Regions from separate parts of the Streptomyces sp. 5K101 genome, predicted to be linked through region 2. Evidence: riboswitches for the same ligand, from Rfam matches in the RefSeq annotation. Region 2 holds a riboswitch; each other region holds the start of a gene.

Region 1 (7,209 bases), on a different contig from region 2:
AGGCCGCGCGGGCGTCGAACAGCGGGCTCAGCAGCTCCATGACCTCCTCCGACATGGCCTCGGGGGAGTCGTCGCCGCGCTTGACCTTGTAGCGGCGGTGCGGGTCGTTCGACTTCAGGTAGTCCGCCTCGATCGCCTCGCGCTCCACGCCGACGGCCAGCAGCGTCACCGCGATCGACAGGCCGGCGCGGTCCTTGCCGGCGGCGCAGTGCATCAGGGCCGGGACGCTGTCCTCGGCCAGTGCGTGCAGGACGCGGCTGTGCTCGGCGGTCCGCTCCTTGATGATCATCCGGTAGGAGGCGATCATGCGGGCGGCGCCCTTGCCGTCGGCCAGGATCGACTTCAGCTGGTCGAGGTTGCCGTCCCGGACCATCTTCCAGAACTCCGCGCCGTCGGCCGGGTCGCTCAGCGGCAGATTCAGGTTCCGTACGCCCGGCAGCTCGACGTCCGGGCCTTCCAGCCGCTGGTCCGCCGCATTGCGGAAGTCGAAGATCGTGTGCAGCCCGAGGGACGCGAGGAAGGCGGCGTCGCTCTCGGTGGCGTGCGCGAGGTGTCCGCTGCGGTAGAGCCTGCCGTGCCGCACGCGCCGGCCGTCCACGGTCGGCAGCCCGCCCACGTCCCGGAAGTTTCGCACCCCGGCCAGCCGGGGTTCGGTCGACGAGGTCTGCGGCAGCTGCTGCGTCACGTGGACTCCTTCAGGTGACGGCCGTCGGCGCCGGTCGCCGACATGGGCGCGATCCGACGATACGGCACAGGTTCACCAGGCAATCATCTCGGTCGTGGCGCGACCCCGGCCCGTGGGTCCGGCGCGGTAAGGGTCGGCCGCGGCCCCGTACCCCGGGCCCTGCCGGCGGCACTGCGCGCACGACCCCGCCCGCACTCCCGGTGAATTACGGCTCCGTGATCAATTTCCAGCGGAGCGGGACCTAGTAGTGCTTTGTTAGGTGGTGTCGTAGGGCTGCCAGGGGGTGGGTTGTCGGCAGGTGGGGCAGCTGCCGGTCCAGGTGGCGAGTAGGTGTTGGAGGAGATCCAGGGCCTGGTAGAGGGTCAGGCCCTGGCAGGGGCTTTTGGGCAGGTCCGCTGTTCGGTCAGGAACAGGTGGGCGGCGGTGACGAGGGTGACGTGCCGGTGCCAGCCGGTGAACGAGCGGCCTTCGAAGTGGTCGAGTCCGAGCGTGGACTTCAACTCGCGGTAGTCGTGCTCGATGCGCCACCGTAACTTCGCCAGCCGGACCAGGTCACGGGCAGGGATGCCGGCGGGCAGGTTGGATATCCAGTACTTGACCGGCTCGTCCTCGCCTTCGGGCCACTGGGCGATCAGCCAGCTCAGCGGGATCGTGCCGTCCTCGGCGGGTTTGGGCCGTCGCCCCGCGAGACGGACGCGCACGAGCACGAAGTGCGAGCTCATCGCGGCTTTGGAGCCCTTGCGCCAGGTCAGGGTCCGTCCCTGGTGTCGCCCTGCGGCCAGTACGTGTTCGCGCAGGGACATCGGCCGGGTGCGGTAACGCGGGAGGGGCCTGGGTCCGAGACCGCCGTAGGGCGGCTGGTGGGGTTGTGCAGCCTCACCATGGGCGGTCATTTCGGCCTTGGCCTGCAGGACGTAGGCAAGACCTCGCTCTTCCAGGCCGTGGCGGAAGTCGGCGTTTGCTCCGTATCCGGTGTCCGCGACCAGCACGGCGGGTCTGAGCCCGGTGCCGGCCAGTTCGTCGAGCATGTCCAGGGCCAGTTGCCACTTGGGCCGGTGATGCTCGGTATCGGGGATGCGGCAGCGTTCCCGTCGGGAGCCCGCCGCAGGCGTGTCCCAGCTCTCGGGCAGGAACAGCCGCCAGGACAGCGGGCACGAGGCAGTGTCGGAGGCGGCATGGACACTGACGCCGATCTGGCAGTTGCCGACCTTGCCCAGAGTGCCGGAGTACTGCCTCGCCACCCCGGGCGAGGAGATGCCGTCCTTGGGGAAGCCGGTGTCGTCAACCACCCACACCTGAGGACGGACGACCCGCACCGCCCGCCATGCCAGCCGGGCCCGCACCGCGTCAAAGGGCCAGGTGGAGGACGTGATGAACTGCTGGAGCTGCTGATGGTCCACCCGGAGGCGCTCGGCCATCGGCTGCATCGACTTGCGTCGGCCGTCCAGCAGCAGACCCCGCAGATAAAGGGCACCCTTCTCACGTTGATCCCGCCGCACCAGCGGCGCGAACACCTCGGAGGCGAACTCCTCCAACCGGCCCCGACACGACGCGAGTTCCCCAGCCCTCATACGCCCAGAGAACTGCCAGACACCCCACGTGACAAGGCAGCTAACAAAGCACTACTAGGCACTGTCCTGGCGATCACAGACTGGACTGGGGCCTGCAGTCACGATCGCCAGGTCCCACAATCGACTCTGGCCAGGCAGGAGCGGGTCTTACGATCAAGCCTATGACGAGCATTCCGGAGTCCTGGACCATTCGCCACTTCTCCCAGGCCAACCCTGCAGGTCCGGGCTGCGACAACGTGCCGGCGCTCTTGCGGAGGCTGGCCGATTCGATCGAAACGTTGGGCCCTGTTGAGATTCAGGATGTCGTCATCGAGTCGGAGATGACTGAGCACGGATCTTGGCGGTCGGGGACGGTCTACTTCCACCTGCCCGAAGACGACTGAGCGCGGCTCTGGCGCTCACGAGCGGAGCCAGACCACGAGGGCCGCTGCGGTGACCGTGCCGAGGAAGACGTAGGCACGTTTGTCGTACCTGGTCGCGACGGCGCGAAAGTTCTTCACCTTGTTGATGGCCCGCTCGACGGTGTTGCGTTTCTTGTACCGCTCTTTGTCAAAGCCGGGCGGCCGGCCGCCGACGCTCCCACGCCGGAGCCGGTTGACCGCCTGGTCCGACTTCTCCGGGATCACATGCCGGATCCCGCGTCCGCGCAGGTAGGAGCGAGTCCGGCGGTTGCTGTAGCCCTTGTCGGCGCTGACACTGTCCGGCTTCGTGCGGGGCCTTCCGGTGGCCAGGCGCGGCACGCGGATCCGTCGCATCACCTCCTCGAACTGGGTGCAGTCGGCACGCTGTCCAGGTGTGATGACCAGTGACAGGATGCGGCAGCGGCCATCCGCACTCAGGTGGAGCTTGGTGGTGAAGCCGCCATGCGAGCGGCCGAGCGCCTCACCTCCAGCACCACCTCCGCCAGCCGGTCGACCAGGTTCGCCCAGATCCGAGCGGTTCTGACCGCCTGGGCGGAGCCCCCTTTGACGGGTGGCGGCGCATGGCGGGCGCCGGCTGCGTGTTGGTGAGCGCGGACGGAGGTCGAGTCGACGGAGACGTCCCAGTCGACGACACCGGCTGCGTCGGCCTCGGCCTGGACCCGCTGCAGCAGCCGCTCCCATGTGCCATCCGCCGACCAGCGGCGGTGCCGCTCATGGACGGTCTTCCACGGCCCGTAACGTTCCGGCAGGTCGCGCCACTGGACGCCCGTCCGGATCCGGTACAGCACCCCGTTGACCACCTGCCGATGGTCCCGCCACCTGCCACAACGCCCGTTACTCACCGGCAGAAGCGGCTCAAGCCGCTCCCACTGGGAATCCGTCAGATCACCCCGATGTCCCACAGTCTTATCAACGACTCGACTGATCGACAGGACACTGCCTAGTCGGATTCTCTTTGCGGGAAAGGGAAATGCCGTCATTCACGGCGTGTTTCCCTCGGAGTCGACGGGCTGGAATTCCGGATCACCGGAATCGGGCGGTGAGGGGGTCCCTTCGCCGGCCATGCGACCGCAGGGGACGAAGCCGGGCGTTATGGGCGGCGCTTGGTGCCCGTGTGAACCCTTAGTGATTGTTTGGTGCTTCTGTCCGAATTGGGCCTTTGAGGCTAACGCGCCCCGTCTGCGGGGGGGATGGGCTGCGACTCGTGAGCAGGATCATATTCGTGACGGAACGTATCTGCTTTCCCTATGTCAATTCCGTGGCCCACAAGGGAATTGACCGGCATTCGTCCACGGAGGGTGACGAGTGGAGCGGCCCGGACGTCACGAGCGGGAAAGCTCGGGGAAATTCGCGGCTTGTTCCGCCCGGTGTACTCGCCTACGGTCACGCTCAATCCGGACGGACCGCCTCATCCTGCCGCCGACCGGACTTCGAACCCACCCACGTGTGGCAGGAGCGGGGGACCCAGGTAGTACGCCGTATCCGGAGAATTCGGACGGCTTGGGGTTAATTCGCGCAATATGCGCGGACGGGCATCTCCAGCCCGAACCCGACAGCTCACCTCGCAGGCGCCGGAGAGGAATGCGCCATGCCCGGAAAGGGTAAGCACCGCCGTCCCAAGGCCAACCCGCTCACGCGCGGCTTCGTCGTCGCCAGTACGGGAAGTGCCGCCATAGCCCTGCCGCTCCTCGGCGCGACCGGTGCCCACGCCGCCACCCCCGCCGCCGCTCCCCAGAAGGCCGCTCCGGTCTCGGTCGCCCCGGCCTCGGCGGCCCCCATCTCGGCCGCTCCGGCCGCCAAGAAGGCCCCGAAGACGTACACCGTCGTCCCCGGCGACTACCTCGCCAAGATCGCCGACGAGCAGAACGTCCGTGGCGGCTGGAAGAAGCTCTACAACGACAACCGCCGTGCCATCGGCGCCGATCCGGCGCTCATCCACCCCGGCCTCGAGCTGACCCTCAACGCGAAGTCCACCGCGAAGAACGACCCGGAGCCGCGCTCCGAGTCCGCCCCCCGGCCCTCGCGCGACGCCTCGCGCACTGAGGCCCCGGCCGCCAAGGCTCCCGCCGAGAAGGCCGCCCCGGCGTCCACCGGCTGGACCGCGCCCGTCGGCGGCGGTGTCTCCACGCCGTACCGCGCGTCCGGCGCCATGTGGTCCAGTGGCTACCACACCGGTGTCGACTTCATCGCCGCCAGCGGCACGAGCGTGAAGTCCGTCGGCCCGGGCACCGTCGTCTCGGCCGGCTGGAGCGGCTCGTACGGCAACGAGGTCGTCATCCAGCACGGCGACGGCACCTACTCGCAGTACGCCCACCTGTCCTCCCTGTCCGTCTCCAGCGGGCAGAGCGTCGCGGGCGGCGAGCAGATCGGCCTGTCCGGTTCCACGGGCAACTCCACCGGTCCGCACCTGCACTTCGAGATCCGTACCAGCCCGTCGTACGGCTCCGACATCGACCCACTGGCCTACCTGCGCCAGCACGGCGTCTCCCTCTGACGCACAGTCAGCCGCGCATCCCTCGTACCGTCCGGCGGCGGAGCGAGGGATTCCGCGTATTCCGGCTTGGCGTAAACATGACCGGTGGCAAAGATCACCTGCCGTCAACCCCTCCTTACGGTCGCGTAGGTCACATCCGTAAAGGAAAGATGTGCTCTCGTGGCAGACGATTCGAGAACAGAGAACAAGGGCGCATTCGGGTCGTACGCGGCGATCGGTGACAGCTTCACCGAGGGCGTGGGAGACCCCGGTCCCGACGGGACGTACGTCGGGTGGGCGGACCGGTTCGCGGTGCTGCTCGCCGACCTGATGCCGGAACACACCTTCCGGTACGCCAATCTCGCCGTACGCGGCCGCCTCCTCGACCAGATCGTCGACGAACAGGTCCCGAGGGCCAAGGAACTCGCCCCCGACCTGGTGACGTTCTGCGCGGGAGGCAACGACATCATCCGGCCGGGCAGCGACCCGGACGACGTGGCCGAGCGGTTCGAACGGGCCGTCGCCGACCTCAGGAGCTCGGTCGGCACCGTCATGGTGACCACCGGCTTCGACACCCGGGACGTGCCGGTCCTGCGTCACTTGCGCGGAAAGATCGCCACGTACACCGCGCACGTGCGGGCCATCGCCGACCGCCACGACTGCCCGGTCCTCGATCTGTGGTCGCTCAAGTCCGTTCAGGACCGGCGTGCCTGGGACGCGGACCGGCTGCACCTGTCGCCCGAGGGGCACACCCGCGTGGCCCTGCGCGCCGCCCAGGTGCTCGGTCTCGACGTGCCCGCCGACCCGGACCAGCCCTGGCCGCCGCTCCCGCCGCGCGGCGCCTTCGAGGTGCGGCGCGACGACATCAACTGGGCGCGCGAGCACCTGGTGCCGTGGATCGGCCGGCGACTGCGGGGCGAGAGCTCGGGCGACCACGTGGCCGCCAAGCGCCCGGACCTGCTGCCGCTCTGAGCCGAGCCGTCGCCTGACGCCCGGGGCCCGGCCCCGGGCGTCACGCCGTGGAGCCCGCGAGCTGCCGGTCCACCTGGGATCTTCGCTGCCCGCGCCGCGCCGCCCGCGACCGCCTCCAGACAGCCGGAGTTCCCGCACCGGCAGGGCACGTCCTGCGGGCCGACCCGGATGTGCCCGATGTCGCCCGCGCAGCCCTGGCCCCCGGTGCAGCCTGCGAACGACCGCGGCACGCCCGGCGCCTACCACCTGGTCGCCGGGGTTCCTCACCGCGCTCGACGCCCGACAAGGAACCGGCCTTCCGCGCCCTGCTGTTCACCCGCGCCGTCGGCTACGTGTACGGTCCGCGTGTCTCAGCGGCCGGCAGCCGTGAGCGCCTCGCGGTCCACACCCAGCTCGCGGGCCAGCGCCTCGTCCGTCCACTGCAGCATCGCCGCGCGGGTCAGCGACCCCGCGTACGACGTCATCTGCACGGCGAGCCCGTCGAGGAACGCCGTCAGGCGCCAGGCCGCGGCCGCCGGGTCCTCGCACGGGAATTCCCCGGCCGCCGCCCCCTCCGCGATCACCTCGGCCAGTGCCGCCTTCCACTGCTGGTCGAGGGCGCGGGCGACCTCGCGCAGGGCCGGGTCGCGCAGCGAGGCCGCCCAGGCGTCGATCCACAGCCGCCAGCCCTTGGCCTGGCCGGTCGGCGCGTACCAGCGCACGGCCGCCCGCAGCCGGCGCAGGGCGGAGGTGCGCCGGCCGAGGAGTTTGCGCAGGTGGGCCAGGTCCGCGTCGGCGGCGTGTGTGAACGCCGCCGCGACCAGTTGCTCCTTGGACGAGAAGTGGTAGAGCACCAGGGCGCTGGAGACGCCGAGGGACGAGGCGACATCGGCGATCCGTACGGCCGCCACACCCCGCTGCTCGATCTGCTCGACAGCCGCGTTCAGCAGTTCCTCACGCCGCTCCGACACGCTCAACCGAATCCTGGCCACGGCGTCACCCTACACAGGCCGATCTTGAGCGGGACCGCCTTCCGGCGGACGCGGCAGGGGCTCACGCGGTCCGGGGCCCAGGAACACCGGTGCCGGCGCGCGCGTTGCCCGTCAT
Region 2 (7,209 bases):
CCACCGGCGCCCCGGTCGGCCTGATCAACGCCGTGGTCATGCTCCTCGGGACCCTGATCCTCATGGGCGTCCTCGACCTGGTCCTGCTGGGCACCGTCGCTGCCGCCGTGGCGGTGGTCGGCGTCCTGTTCGCCGTCCTGATGCCCGGCATCGCTACTGCCCAGCGACAGGCGCAGGACCACCTCGGACGGCTCGGCGGCAACCTGGAGGGCGCGCTGCGCGCCATCCGGACGGTGAAGGCCGGCCGGGCCGAGGACCGCACGGCCGAGCGCATCGTCGCCGACGCGCGCACCTCCGCCGAGCACGGCGTCCGTGCGGTCCGCCGCGAGGCCCTGGCCTGGACGATCGCGGGGTCCGGCATCGAGTTGGCGATCATCCTGGTCCTGGGCGTGGGGGCGTGGCGGGTCTCCGAGGGGGCGCTCGAGGTCTCCGGCCTCATCGCGTTCCTGCTGTACGCGTTCGGGCTGATGGAACCGATCAGCGAACTCGGCCAGAACGTCACCGCGCTCCAGTCGGGCATCGCCGCGGCGGAACGCATCCGGGAGACGGAGGACTTCCGGACGGAGGAGGCGGAAGGACGGGCCCTGCTGCAGACCCCCGCGCGCGAGACCGCCCGGCCGGACACCCCCGTACTGGAACTGCGAGACGTCACCGCTGCCTACGGCCCCGAAGCCGAACCGGCGGTCCGCGGTGTCGACCTGGTGATTCCGCGCCATGGGCACACCGCGATCGTCGGACCGTCGGGAGCGGGCAAGACCACGCTGTTCTCCCTGGTGCTGCGCTTCCTGGAGCCGATCGGAGGCGAACTGCTCCTGGACGGCCGTCCCTACCGCGACCACACCCACGCCGAGATCCGGTCCCGCCTGGCGTACGTCGAGCAGGACACCCCGGTCGTGCCCGGGACGATCCGGGACAACCTGCTGCTGTCCCGCCCCGACGCGACGGACGCGGAACTGCGCCGGGTGCTGGACGAGGTGCGGCTGGCGGAGAAGGTCGACGCTCTGGACGACGGGCTCGGCACGTCCCTGTCCGGCACGGCCGTTTCGGGCGGCGAGCGGCAGCGCATCGCGCTGGCCCGGGCCCTGTTGCGCGCCCCGGACGTGCTCCTCCTGGACGAGGCGACGGCCCAGCTCGACGGGCTGACCGAGGCCGCCGTCCAGCGGTGCGTCCGCGCCCGTGCGGAGACCGGCGCCGTCGTCACGATCGCCCACCGGCTGTCCACCGTGATCGACGCGGACACCATCGTGGTGCTGGACGAGGGCCGGATACGCGCGCGGGGCAGCCACGACGAGCTGCTCGCCACGGACGCGCTGTACCGGGAGCTGGTGGAGGCCCTGCGCATCTCGGCGGACCCGCAGGCGGTGTGACGACTCAGGGCTTCAGCAGGGTCTTGACCATGCCGTCGCGCTTGGCCTGGAACGTGGCGTACGCCTCGGGTCCCTTCTCCAACGGCAGCATGTGCGTCGCGAAGCCCTCGACGCCGAGCGGATCGGCGTCCGTGAGCAGCGGAAGGATGTCGTCCACCCAGCGCCGGACGTTGGCCTGCCCCATGCGGAGCTGGATCTGCTTGTCGAACAGGGTCAGCATCGGCACGGGGTCCGCCATGCCGCCGTAGACCCCGGCCAGGGAGATCGTCCCGCCGCGCCGTACCGCGTCGATGGCCGTGTAGAACGCCTCCAGCCGGTCCACGCCGACATGCTCCATGACGCGCCGGGCCACGCGTCCGGGCAGCAGGCCGGTCGCCCACTGACCCGCCTTGGCGACCGGTGCGCCGTGGGCCTCCATTCCCACGGCGTCGATGACCGCGTCCGAGCCGCGGCCGTTGGTCAGGTCGCGGACCACGTCGGCGACCTCGTCGTGCTCGCGCAGGTCGAGGACCGTCACGCCCCGCGCCTCGGCCCGGTCGAGACGCTCGGGGACGAGGTCGATGCCGATGACGAGTCCGGCGCCCCGGTGCAGGGCCACGCGGCAGGCCATGTCGCCGATCGGCCCGAGGCCGAGCACGGTCAGCGATCCGCCGGGCGGGACGTCCGCGTACTCCACGGCCTGCCACGCCGTCGGCAGCACGTCCGAGAGGTAGACGAAACGCTCGTCCGGCGGTCCCTCGGGCACCTTGACCGGCAGCGTGTCGCCGAAGGGCACCCGTAGGTACTCGGCCTGACCGCCGGGGACCTGCCCGTACAGCTTCGTGTAGCCGAACAGCGACGCGCCCGTGCCGCGGTCCCGCACCTGGGTCGTCTCGCACTGGGAGTGGAGTCCCTGGGCGCACATGAAGCACTCGCCGCACGAGACGTTGAACGGCACGACGACGCGGTCGCCGACCGAGAGGGCGGTCACCTCGGGACCGGTCTCCTCCACGACGCCCATGGGCTCGTGGCCGAGGATGTCGCCGGGATCGAGGTAGGGGCCCAGAACCTCGTAGAGGTGCAGGTCCGAACCGCAGATGCCGGTGGACGTCACGCGGACGATCACATCCTTCGGCTCGGTGATGCGGGGATCGGGGACGGTCTCGACCCGGACGTCCCGCCGGCCCTGCCATGTCAGTGCGCGCATCGTGTCCTCCCGCGGTGCTGTCGATGAGCGGCCTGCGGCCGTCGTACGGGCGGCGCCGCGCACCCGGCCACCACGGCCGAGTACCCGAAGCGGTCGATGCCATTACATATCGACGAAAACGGACTATTAGCACCCAAAGGAAAGGCGGGCATTCCCGTATGGCACTTTCCCCTTCGAATGCCTGTATGTCCGTTTATGCGTGAAACGAGCGGGCGGTTCTCATTGTTCTCGGTTCCGTGACGTCGGTCACGTGACGGACGTCCCATGGTGTCGGGCAGGGTCCGTGCATCCCTTGCGGGGAAGGAAAGTTGAGTCTCCGCCAGGAAGCGAGAAAGGTTATTTTCCGTCCCTTTTTCCCGGTCCGGCATTGCTTCTGTGAATTCGAGGCTTGTTCCGCCGGGCCGCTCTCGCTTACGGTCAGCGCAATCCGGATGGACCGCCGAATCCTGCCGCCGTCCGGGAATCCGACCACACGCACTCACGTTCGGCAGGAGCGGGGGACCCAGGTAAGCCGCCGATCCGGAATCCGGAACGGCTCGGGGTGAAGTCGCGCCGACATGCGACCGGGCATCTCCAGCCCGAACCCGACAGCTCACCTCGCAGGCGACGGAGAGGAATGCGTCATGCCTGCAAAGGGTAAGCACCGCCGTCCCACGTCCCGCCGACTCGTCCGCGGCTTCGTCGCCGCGGGCACGGGCGGCGCCGCGCTCGCCCTGCCGCTGTTCGGCGTCACCACCGCCGGTGCCGCGCAGCCGGCCCAGGCCGCGACCGTGCAGGCCGCCGGCACGGCGCCCGTCGCGGCGAAGAAGGCTCCCGTGACGTACACCGTCGTCGCGGGCGACTCCCTGTCGAAGATCGCCGAGGAGCAGTCGGTCAGCGGCGGCTGGAAGAAGCTCTACAACGACAACCGCCGGAACATCGGCGCCGACCCGGCGCTGATCCGCCCCGGCCTGAAGCTGACCATCGGCGCCAAGGCCGCCCCCGCGGACCGCGCCGCCGACGCCGGCCGCGCCGACCGTTCGGCGGCCCGCCCCGCGGCGGCGAAGAAGGCCCCGGCCGCGAAGCCCGCCACGGCCAAGAAGTATTCCAACGATCTCGACGGCTGGATCAAGGAATCGCTCGACATCATGGCGAAGCACGGAATTCCCGGCACCTACGAGGGAATTCACCGGAACATCATGCGCGAGTCCTCCGGAAATCCGCTGGCGATCAACAACTGGGACATCAACGCGCAGAACGGCACGCCGTCCAAGGGCCTGCTCCAGGTGATCGACCCGACCTTCCGGGCCTACCACGTGCCGGGCACGCCGTTCGACAGCTACGACCCGGTCGCGAACATCACCGCCGCGTGCAACTACGCCGCCGCCAGGTATGGCTCCATCGACAACGTGAACGGTCCGTACTGACCGTAGTCCCCGTTTGCGCGGGGTGAATTGCAGAGGCAATCGCGCCGGGTACCGATTCTGACATCACGTCAGTGCGGTGCCCGGCGCGGCCGTGTGCGCGCCCGGCGCGGCAGCGGGAAGGTGGGAGGCATGCGACTGCTGCTGATCTCCGACACCCATGTACCCCGCCGCGCCCGCCGCCTGCCCGACGAGGTGATGGCCCGTGTCGAGGAGGCCGACGTGGTGATCCACGCCGGCGACTGGGCCGACACCGCGACCCTCGACCTCCTTCAGGACCGTTCCGCCCGCCTCCTCGCCGTCTACGGCAACAACGACGGCGACGAGTTGCGCGCCCGGCTCCCGGAGGTGGCCCGGGCGGAGCTCGGGGGCCTCCGGTTCGGCGTCGTGCACGAGACGGGTCCCGCCGCCGGACGCGAGCGCCGCTGTGCCGAGAGGTTCCCCGACCTCGACGTACTGGTCTTCGGCCACAGCCACATCCCGTGGGACACCACGGCCCCCGGCGGCCTGCGGCTCCTCAACCCCGGCTCCCCGACCGACCGCAGGCGACAGCCCCACCACACGTACATGACCGCGCGGGCGGCGGACGGCGTGCTGACCGAGGTCGTGCTGCACCGCCTGTGACGGGGCAGTGTCACGGCCGGACCGACGCGCCGGCGGCTCCCGCCGGTGGGGCGGCGGGCACCGCGGCGGGTACGTCCGCCGGTCCTGCGTCGTACACGTCGAGGCGGCCGCACATGCCGAACCGGCCGCGTGCCGCGGGCTGTTCCGCCCGCACGGCGGCGTCCGCGAGGTAGCCGGCGTCGCCCCGTTCCAGGCGCGCCAACTGCGCGCCGGTGGCGGCCGACGCGGCCGCGGCGCCCGTCAGCCACCGCTCGCGCCAGCGGTCCGCCAGCGGGCGCACCAGGGCGGCCGCCGCCCGGTGGAACGCGGCCAGCGGCTCCGGGTCCCCGGCCGCGGCCGCCGCGCGCAGCGCGGTGAAGCCCTCGATCGCCAGGTCGCGGCGGCGTCGGGCGGCCGTGGCGAGCTCCTCCTCGGAGCCGGTCACCGGCAGGGCGACGGCCGCCGGGTAGCGGGCCGGGTCGGTCAGGTACGGCGGCGGCAGGGTGAGCACCGCGTCACCGGCCTCCGGCAGACCGCAGTTCTGCATCAGGACGACGAGGGCCAGATCACCCTCGTTGACCAGCCGGTGGATCGTGCCGGGCGTGAACCAGACCAGGGCGCCGGGAGCGAGCGGCGTCTCCTCGAACCCGGAGGCGGTCAGCGTCTGCACCGCGCCGCGCCCTCCGATCACGGCGTACCCCTCCGAACAGGTGAGGTGCAGATGGGGTGTTCCGCCGCGCAGCCCGTCCGCCGCCGGCCAGTCGTACACGCGCAGGCGGGACACGCCGATCCCGCCGGGGAGGCCGCCGTACACAGCGGCAGCACCGGAAGGGTTCATCGCGGGCCTCCTCGAGGGGTACGCGTACGCGGACGGCGGAGGGCAAGCGCTTTCTACCGGACGTTAGGGGTGGCGTCCGGTCGGGTCAAGAGGGCCCGGGCCCTTGCCGAGCGGCGGCCAGCCCTGCTATCCCTCTCGGTTAGGAAAGTTTCCTTCCAATCGGCGCATGCCGCATCCGTTCTGTCCCGGCCCGTCCCGCCCATCCAACGGAGACCCCCCATGAGACCGGCACGGCTCTGGAAACACCCGCTCACCGCCCTCGGCGTGATCGGCACCGCCCTGACTTTCGCCCTGACCGCCGCCCCCAAGGTGCCCGCGGCCCCCGCCCCCGAACCCCTCGCCGCCGCGGCGGCCGTCACGCACGAGGCCGAGAACGCGACCGTCTCGCGCGGGCTCGTGGAGTCCAACCACGCCGGCTACACCGGCACCGGCTTCGTCAACTACGAGAACGCCGGTGGCAGTTACGTCCAGTGGACGGTCAATGCCGCACAGGCCGGCCGCGCGACACTGACCCTGCGCTACGCCAACGGCACCACCGCGAACCGCCCCATGGACATCTCCGTCAACGGCACCCTCGCCGCCGACGAGCGCGCCTTCAACGGGACCGGCTCGTGGACCTCCTGGTCGAAGGCCACCGTGACGGCCGACCTCAGGGCCGGCGCCAACACGATCCGGGCCACCGCCACCACCGCCAACGGCGGACCCAACGTCGACCACCTCGCCGTCGACACCGCGCCCACCTCCGCCGGCACGCCCGTCGCCGTCAACGGACAGCTCGAGGTCTGCGGCACCAAGCTCTGCAACCAGTACGGAAAGCCCGTCCAGTTGCGCGGCATGAGCACCCACGGCCTGCAGTGGTACAGCCAGTGCGTCACCAGCGGCTCACTGGGTGCCCTGGCCACGGACTGGAACGCCGACGTCCTGCGCATCTCCATGTACATCCAGGAAGGCGGCTACGAGACCGACCCCCGCGGCTTCACCGACAAGGTCCACTCGATCATCGAGCAGGCCACCGCGCACGGCATGTACGCGATCGTCGACTGGCACATGCTCAGCCCGGGCGATCCGCACCACAACCTCTCCCGCGCCAAGACGTTCTTCACCGAGATCGCCCAGCGCCACCGCAGCAAGAACAACCTGCTGTTCGAGATCGCCAACGAGCCCAGCGGGGTGAGCTGGTCCAGGATCAAGAGCTACGCCGAGCAGCTCGTCCCCGTCATCCGCCAGCACGACCCGGACACCCCGATCCTCGTCGGCACCCGCGCCTGGTCCTCCCTCGGCGTCTCCGAAGGGTCGAACGAGAGCGAGGTCGTGAACAACCCGGTCAACGCGGCCAACATCATGTACACCTTCCACTTCTACGCGGCCTCCCACCGGGACGAGTACCTGAACACCCTGTCCCGCGCGGCCGACAGACTGCCCGTGTTCGTCACCGAGTTCGGCACCCAGGACTACGCGGGTGAAGGAACGAACGACTTCACCATGTCCCAGCGCTACCTCGACCTGATGGCGAGCAAGAAGATCAGCTGGGTGAACTGGAACTACTCGGACGACCACCGCTCCGGAGCCGTGTTCAAGACCGGGACCTGCGACAACAACGGTCCCTGGACCGGCACCGCTGCGCTGAAGCCCGCCGGCGTCTGGGTCCGCGACCGCGTCAGGGCACCGGACAGCTTCTCCACCGGCTGACCGGGACCCTCGCGCGTCCCCGCCCGCCCGGGCTGTGATCCACTGGGCGGGCGGGGGCGCACAGCGGACACAGGTCACACATCAGGAGCAGCTTTGGCCAGCTACCGGCAGCCCGGGGTCGTC
Region 3 (7,209 bases), on a different contig from region 2:
CGTCGAGGATCTCCTCGATGCGCAGCAGCTGGTTGTACTTGGCGACGCGCTCGGAGCGGGCCGGGGCGCCGGTCTTGATCTGGCCGCAGTTGGTGGCGACGGCCAGGTCGGCGATGGTGACGTCCTCGGTCTCGCCGGAGCGGTGGGACATCATGCACTTGAAGCCGTTGCGCTGGGCGAGCTCGACGGCGTCCAGGGTCTCGGTCAGCGAACCGATCTGGTTGACCTTGACGAGCAGGGCGTTGGCGGTGCCCTCCTCGATGCCGCGGGCCAGGCGCTCCGGGTTGGTGACGAACAGGTCGTCGCCGACGAGCTGGACCTTGGAGCCGAGCTTGTCGGTGATGACCTTCCAGCCGGCCCAGTCGTCCTCGAACAGCGGGTCCTCGATGGAGACCAGTGGGTAGGAGGCGACGAGCTCCTCGTAGTACTCGGTCATCTCGGCGGCCGAGCGGGCCTTGCCCTCGAACTCGTACACGCCGTCCTTGTAGAACTCGGACGCGGCGACGTCCAGCGCGAGCGCGATGTCCTTGCCCGGGGCGTAGCCGGCCTCCTTGATGGCCTCGAGGATGAGGTCGAGGGCGGCGCGGTTGGAGTCGAGGTTCGGCGCGAAGCCGCCCTCGTCGCCGAGGCCGGTGGACAGGCCCTTGGTCTTCAGCACCTTCTTGAGGGTGTGGTAGACCTCGGTGCCCCAGCGCAGGGCCTCGGAGAAGGACTCCGCACCGATCGGCGCGATCATGAACTCCTGGATGTCCACGTTGGAGTCGGCGTGCGAGCCGCCGTTCAGGATGTTCATCATCGGAACGGGCAGCAGGTGCGCGTTCGGGCCGCCCAGGTAGCGGAAGAGCGGCAGGTCGGACGCCTCGGAGGCGGCGTGCGCGACGGCGAGGGAGACGCCGAGGATGGCGTTGGCGCCGAGCGACGCCTTGTTGTCGGTGGCGTCCAGGTCGAACATCGCCTGGTCGATCAGGCGCTGCTCGGTGGCGTCGTAGCCGACGAGCTCCGGGCCGATCTGCTCGATGACGGCGAGGACGGCCTTCTCGACGCCCTTGCCCTGGTAGCGGTTCTGGTCACCGTCGCGGAGCTCAATGGCCTCGAACGCACCGGTGGAGGCGCCGGACGGAACAGCAGCACGACCCGTGCTGCCGTCGTCGAGGCCAACCTCGACCTCGACCGTGGGGTTGCCTCGGGAGTCCAGGATTTCCCGGGCTACGACGACGTCGATGGACGGCACGAGCATCTCCTTCTGGGATGTGACGCGAGATATGTGCAGAGGTCTGCTTGGCCTTGCGACAAGAGCCTAACCGTCTCGGGGGCAAAGGCCGGCCGATGCCCGCCCCGTGGGACGAAAAAGGGCATGAACGCTGGGCGTGCCGGACAAAAGACCCCCAAGCTACCCGTAGGTAAGGCGCTGCGCGGCACCTCGGCAGGGCTGTGCGGAGCCCTTGGCAAGACCCTGAGGGGCCCTTCGCGAGCCCTTCACGACCGAACCCCGGCCCGGCGCTTACGGGGGAAGCAGCGCCGGACCGGGGTGCTCGGAACCCGTCAGCGCTGAGGCGGCGGACGGTACGGGCCCGGACGGTGCGCGGGCCCGCGGACGGCGGGCGGGTCAGCTCAGGTGGAGCTGCTGGCCCGGGTGGATGACATCGGCGTCCTCGATGATGTCCTTGTTGAGGTCGAACAGCTTCTTCCAGCCGCCCTTGACCTTCTCGGCCTCGGCGATCTTGCCCAGGGTGTCCCCGGGCTTGACCTTGTACTCGCCCTCACCCTTCTTGAAGGTCGCCGCGGTCTTCTGCGGCGCGGGGGCCTCGGCGCGCTCGGAGCGGGTGGTCGGGGCCTCGGCGCGCTTCTCGGCCGGCTCGGCGGCGGGCTGCGCCGGCTCGGCGGAGCCACCGTTGTAGGGGGTGCTGGAGAGGCCCACGCCACAGCTCGGCCAGGCGCCCTTGCCCTGGCCGGCGAGGACCTTCTCGGCTATCGCGATCTGCTGGGACTTGGAGGCCTGGTCGGCGGACGGGGCGTAGGCGGTGCCGCCGTAGGCCGCCCAGGTGGAGGCGGAGAACTGCAGGCCGCCGTAGTAGCCGTTGCCGGTGTTGATGGACCAGTTGCCACCGGACTCGCACTGGGCGACCGCGTCCCACTCGGAGGCGGTGGCGGCGGACGCCGCAGTGGCGCCGAGCATCGGGGCCGCGATGGCGGCACCGGCGACGCCGGCGAGCGTGGCGAGACGAACCGTCCGACGGACAACGGTCGAGCGGCGGTGCGTGGCCTTGCCGGAACGCAGCATGGAGCTTCTCCTCACCGACGCCTGCGAGGTGAGCTGTCGGGTTCGGGCCGGAAGAGTTGCCCGGCCGCGCGTCGTTGCGCGCGGCTCCACCCCAAGCCGTTCACGGCCGTCGTGCTCGACGGCCGGGACCGGCACCTACCTTGGGTCCCCCGCTCCTGCCTTCGGCGCACTGAGCGACGACTGTTCCCCCCGACCGACGGCAGGATTCGGCGTGACGGTCGACGGTGCCCGCGATGGCGAGCGGTTCAGACCGTAAACACACCGCTCCCCGATGTTCAAAGACGAACATCGGGGAGAAATCGCCCGAACCGCCCTTCACTTGGGAGGCGTTTGCGCAGGTCGGGCACGGCTTGGGCGAATTTGCTGGATGCCGCTCGCCAGTTGCAGCAAAGAGACCCTTGTCTCACTTGCGCAGATCGGACAAATGTCGGCGAATTGCCGCCCGAACTATTGGCTGTTCACGCCGAGATCGAGGCTCTGACCGGGGAGGATAAGGTCGGGGTCGGCACCCACGTTCGCCTCGTTCGCCTCATAGAGGGCGCTCCACCCGCCGGGCACCTCGCGCTCGTCGGCGATGGCCCACAGACTGTCTCCCGGCTGGACGGTGTACGTACCGTCGGCCACGCCCTCTGTTGCCCCGTCACGTGCCGACGCGTCACCTCGCGAGGCATGACGACCGCTTTCGCGCTCTTTATCCGTGATGCCCGTTTCGGCGTCGTCGGGGGCGGGCTCGCCGCGGTGCCTGCCGGTGCCGGTCGTGGGGTCGGTCGCCTCGACGCCGTCCGAACCGGCCGACGGCGACACGTCGCCGTCCGCGGGCGTGGGCGCCGTGGACGCGTCCGGGGCGGCGGGGTCCTGCGAGGCGTCCGGCTCGGCCGGGGCCTCGGCGGCCGTGTCACCGGAGCCGGCCGGCGCGCTCGCGTCAGGGGTGGCTTCGGGCGTCATGCCGGGGACGGTGACGGCACCCGCCCCCGGGCTCGCGTCCGGCAGGGGCAGGAGGTCACCGGGGTCGACGCCGGTCGAGGCGTCGTCGTTGGTCAGGCCCGCGATCGGGGCGCACGCCTGCCAGGCGTCCGGCCCCTGCGCGTCCAGCACCTTCTCCGCGACCGCGATCTGCTGCGAACGGCTCGCCAGGTCGGCGCTCGGCGCGTACGCCGTGCCGCCGAACTCCTCCCACGTCTGCTGCGAGAGCTGCAGCCCGCCGTAGAAGCCGTTGCCGAGGTCGGCGCTCCACATGCCGCCGCTCTCGCATTCGGCGACGCGGTCCCAGGTGGCCGCGTCGGCCGCGGAGGCGGAGCCCGCGCCGAGCAGGGGGATCGCGATGGCGGATCCGGTCACCCCTGCCGCGACGACGATGGCCGGAGCCTGACGGGGGCGGCGGTGACGTCCGTTCCCGGAGCGCATGCGGTGTGCCTTTCGCGTGACTACTGGGGACTGTGCGGCCTGCTGATGCCTGCCGAGTCGACGGTGAACGTAGCCGCAATCGAACGTGAGTCACAAGTCGATGCAGCGCAGATCACGTAAAAGTCACAGAATTGACGTTGCGTCAGCTCTTGGTGAGGGTGAACTCAACGGGCAGAGTGCGCAATCCGCGCATGATGAGTCCCCCACGCCACCGCAAATCGGCCGGATCGCCCGCAAGACGCAAGTCCGGCATCCTCCTGAGCAGGGTCGCGATCGCCGTCTGCCCTTCGAGCCGGGCGAGCGGGGCGCCGAGGCAGTAGTGGATGCCGTGCCCGTATCCCAGGTGCTGGTTGTCGCGCCGGGACAGGTCGAGGGTGTCGGGCTCGGTGAACCGCTCCGGGTCGCGGTCGGCGGCCGCGAGCACGACGAGCACGGGGTCGCCGGCGGCGATCCGCTGCCCGCCGATCTCCAGCGCCTCGGTGGCGAACCGCCAGGTCGCGAGCTCCACGGGGCCGTCGTAGCGCAGGAGTTCCTCCACGCCGGTCTCCAGCAGCGCGCTCTCGCCGGCGGCGAGCGAGGTCTGCAGGCGCTCGCGCTGCGCGGGGTTGCGCAGCAGGGCGTACACGCCGTTGCCGATGAGGTTGACCGTCGTCTCGAAGCCCGCGAAGAGAAGGATGAACGCCATCGCGGCGGCCTCGTTCTCGGTCAGGTGCTCCCCGTGGTCCGACGCCTTGATGAGCCCGGAGATGAGGTCCTCTCCCGGCTGCTCGCGCTTGCGGTGGATCAGCTCGGCGAGATAGCCGCGCATCTTCTTCACGGAACGGGCCACTCCGCCGCGCGGGCCGCCTCCGTGTCGGATCATCATGCCGGCCCAGTCGCGGAAGTCGTCCTGGTCCTCGCGGGGAACGCCGAGCATGTCGCAGATGGCGTAGATGGGGAGGGGGAACGCGAACTCGTGGATGAGGTCCGCCTCACCCTTCGCGGCGCTGTGCTGTTTTTCCACGATGTCGTCGATGAGCCGGTCCGTCAGCTCCTGCACCCGCGGGGCGAACTCCGCGACCCGGCGCGGTGTGAACGCCTTGGAGACGAGGCGGCGCAGCCGGGTGTGGTCCGGCGGGTCGATGTTGAGCAGATGCGTCATCAGCTCGGCCTTGCGCTCACCGGGGATACCGGTCTTGCCCTTGGCGTGCGCGGGCTCGTCGTGGTGCGCCGGATTCTTGGACAGCCGCTGGTCCGCGAGCGCCTGCTTCGCGTCCGCGTACCGGGTCACCAGCCACGCCTCCACCCCGGAGGGCAGCGCCGTGCGGTGCACGGGAGAGTGCTCGCGCAGCCACGCGTAGGCGGGGTACGGGTCGGTGGCGAACTCCCAGGTGAAGAGCTCGGGCGGGGTGGTCGGGCCGCTCGGGGCGGCGCCGGGGTCCTCCGCGGCGGTGCGGCCCTGCGGGCTGCCGGCGTCCTGCGCGGCGGTGCGGCCCTGCGGGGTGCCGGGTTCCTGCGGGGTGCTCGGGTCGTTCGGGGCGTTCACACCTCGACGGTATCCGGGCCGCCGTGCCCCTCCGCCGCGCGGATCGCGTCGCGGTAGGCGCGGGCCGCAGCGCGCAGGGCCGCCTCCGGGTCGACGCCGTCCGCCTCGGCGCGCACGGCGAGCGCGAGCAGTTCGTATCCGATGCCCTCACCGGCCGGCGGCGGCGCGTCCAGGCCGGCCGTGCGCACCCGGGAGGCGAGCTTGGCCGCGAGCGCGAGGCCGGGCTGGCCGAGCGGGACACCGTCGGTCACCGACGCACGCTGCTTCTCGATCGCCTTGGTGCGCAGCCAGTGCTCCTTGACCTCCTCCGGCGTCTCGGCGGTCTCGTCGCCGAAGACGTGCGGATGCCGGTGGATCAGCTTCTCGACGATCGTGGCCGCGACGTCGTCGATCGAGAACGGCTCCTCCTCGTGCTCCTGCGCGATCCGCGCGTGGAAGACGACCTGGAGGAGCACATCGCCGAGCTCTTCGCGCAGCTCGTCCCGGTCGCCGTCCTCGATGGCCTCGACGAGCTCGTACGCCTCCTCGATGCCGTACTTGGCGAGGCCCTTGTGCGTCTGCTGCGAGGACCACGGGCAGGCGCGACGGATGCGGTCCATGACCTCGACGAGGTCGAGCAGCCGCGCGCCGGGCAGGTCGTACGAGCCGGGCAGCAGCTCCAGGTCCGGCATCCGGACCTGGCCGGAGCCGCCGAGGCGGGCCAGTCCGTCGGTCAGCGCCCGGTCGCCCTCGCCGGAGGCGAGGACGACCACGGTGCGCCCTCCCCCAGAGCCTTCGGCCTGGAAGCTACCCCCGGCGCAGGCGTCGACGAGCTCCTGGGCGCTCGGCGCGGCCAGCTCGACGGCGACGCCGGCCTCGCGCAGGTACGGCAGCTGCGGGTGGCCGGCGTCGGCGCACAGGACCTGGTCGGCGGCGTGCAGCGTCTGCCAGGCCGGCCAGGACAGCAGTCCGGGCGCCACGCGGTGGCTGGCGGTCAGCAGGACGATACGGCCGGGGTCGACGGATGCTTCTTCGGTCACCCGTCGAACCTACCTCGGCTCACGCGCCTGCCTCGACGGCCTCCGCCTCCCGGGACACCTGCGTGATCCACGGCGCCTTGTAGGTGCCGAGCTCCAGCTTGGTGTCGTCCCAGGCGCCGTAGCGCGGGTTCACGTCGATCTTCAGGGACTTGGCGGCGGCGGTGAACGCCTCGTTCATGCGCTGCTGGCCCTGGGGGCTGTTCGTCACGCCGAGCGCGGCGGCGAGCTTGTTCACGAGGACGTCCCGGCGCACGACCTCGTCGAGCTGGCCGGGTGCGACCCCGCGCTGCTGCAGGTACATGGCGGCCAGCTGCTCCTGCCCGCCGGACTGCTCCGAGAGCGCCTCCCGCGACTCCTGGATCTCCTTGCGGCTGACCTTCACCCCGGCGTCGGCGGCGGCCTTCTCCACGATCCTGTCCACGATGAGGTCGTAGAGCTTGGCCCGCCCGAGCTGCCCGGTGTCCTTGATCAGCTGGGCGGCCTGCGGCGACGCCTGCTGCGCGTCGCGCACGTCCTTGACCTTGGCCTGGACGGTGGACACCTCGATCCGCTCCCCGCCGACGACGGCGGCGGCACCGGGGTGCGCCTCGTTGCCGCAGGCGGCGAGGAGGGGCGCCGCGGCGATGATCGCGGCGGAGACGACGAGCGCGGTGCGACGACGGCGGTGCAAAGGGGCCTCCCCTGGGGATTGTGCGGCGGTGCACAAAGTCCTTGCGATGATCGATGGTAGGCAGTCGGAGTGGTGTGGGCCACTGATTCGCCAAACGATTCGCCAGGCAGTGGGGATGCGAGGGGACGGAGGCCTACGTGTGGACCCGCTCCGGCTCCCGCTCGCGCTCCGCGGGGCGGCGGCGGTCCGGGCCGAGCATGATGACGCGGGAGACCACGAACGTGATCGGGATCGCCGCGGCCGCCGCGATCAGCGGGGCGTAGCGGCTGCCGAAGTGGAGCACGTCCACCAGCAGGTACACCCCGCTCGT

Evidence for each region. Region 2 has a riboswitch for cyclic di-AMP ahead of ACLB9X_RS10105 (LysM peptidoglycan-binding domain-containing protein). Riboswitches for the same ligand answer to the same signal wherever they lie in the genome.
Region 1: another riboswitch for cyclic di-AMP. It lies ahead of ACLB9X_RS23545 (peptidoglycan DD-metalloendopeptidase family protein); the one in region 2 lies ahead of ACLB9X_RS10105 (LysM peptidoglycan-binding domain-containing protein).
Region 3: another riboswitch for cyclic di-AMP. It lies ahead of ACLB9X_RS28920 (transglycosylase family protein); the one in region 2 lies ahead of ACLB9X_RS10105 (LysM peptidoglycan-binding domain-containing protein).

What each region holds. Positions count from the first base shown of each region.
Region 1 covers NZ_JBKFFO010000012.1:182,259-189,467, reverse strand. The annotation lists gene ACLB9X_RS23565 (tyrosine-protein phosphatase) at 1-685, opposite strand, end outside; gene ACLB9X_RS23560 (IS701 family transposase) at 1,048-2,256, opposite strand; gene ACLB9X_RS23555 (hypothetical protein) at 2,418-2,639, shown strand; one part of gene ACLB9X_RS23550 (IS5 family transposase) at 2,655-3,206, opposite strand; one part of gene ACLB9X_RS23550 (IS5 family transposase) at 3,209-3,580, opposite strand; cyclic di-AMP (ydaO/yuaA leader) riboswitch at 4,106-4,262, shown strand; gene ACLB9X_RS23545 (peptidoglycan DD-metalloendopeptidase family protein) at 4,267-5,172, shown strand; gene ACLB9X_RS23540 (SGNH/GDSL hydrolase family protein) at 5,332-6,123, shown strand; partial or broken gene ACLB9X_RS23535 (ROK family protein) at 6,177-6,326, opposite strand; gene ACLB9X_RS23530 (TetR/AcrR family transcriptional regulator) at 6,474-7,094, opposite strand.
Region 2 covers NZ_JBKFFO010000004.1:368,256-375,464, reverse strand. The annotation lists gene ACLB9X_RS10115 (ABC transporter ATP-binding protein) at 1-1,367, shown strand, start outside; gene ACLB9X_RS10110 (zinc-dependent alcohol dehydrogenase) at 1,372-2,553, opposite strand; cyclic di-AMP (ydaO/yuaA leader) riboswitch at 3,019-3,172, shown strand; gene ACLB9X_RS10105 (LysM peptidoglycan-binding domain-containing protein) at 3,177-3,959, shown strand; gene ACLB9X_RS10100 (metallophosphoesterase family protein) at 4,089-4,580, shown strand; gene ACLB9X_RS10095 (cupin domain-containing protein) at 4,591-5,397, opposite strand; gene ACLB9X_RS10090 (cellulase family glycosylhydrolase) at 5,617-7,086, shown strand; gene ACLB9X_RS10085 (alpha/beta fold hydrolase) at 7,180-7,209, shown strand, end outside.
Region 3 covers NZ_JBKFFO010000020.1:57,470-64,678, reverse strand. The annotation lists gene eno (phosphopyruvate hydratase) at 1-1,237, opposite strand, end outside; gene ACLB9X_RS28920 (transglycosylase family protein) at 1,607-2,281, opposite strand; cyclic di-AMP (ydaO/yuaA leader) riboswitch at 2,285-2,458, opposite strand; gene ACLB9X_RS28915 (transglycosylase family protein) at 2,729-3,685, opposite strand; gene ACLB9X_RS28910 (cytochrome P450 family protein) at 3,828-5,210, opposite strand; gene ACLB9X_RS28905 (nucleoside triphosphate pyrophosphohydrolase) at 5,207-6,229, opposite strand; gene ACLB9X_RS28900 (SurA N-terminal domain-containing protein) at 6,249-6,899, opposite strand; gene ACLB9X_RS28895 (GtrA family protein) at 7,033-7,209, opposite strand, start outside.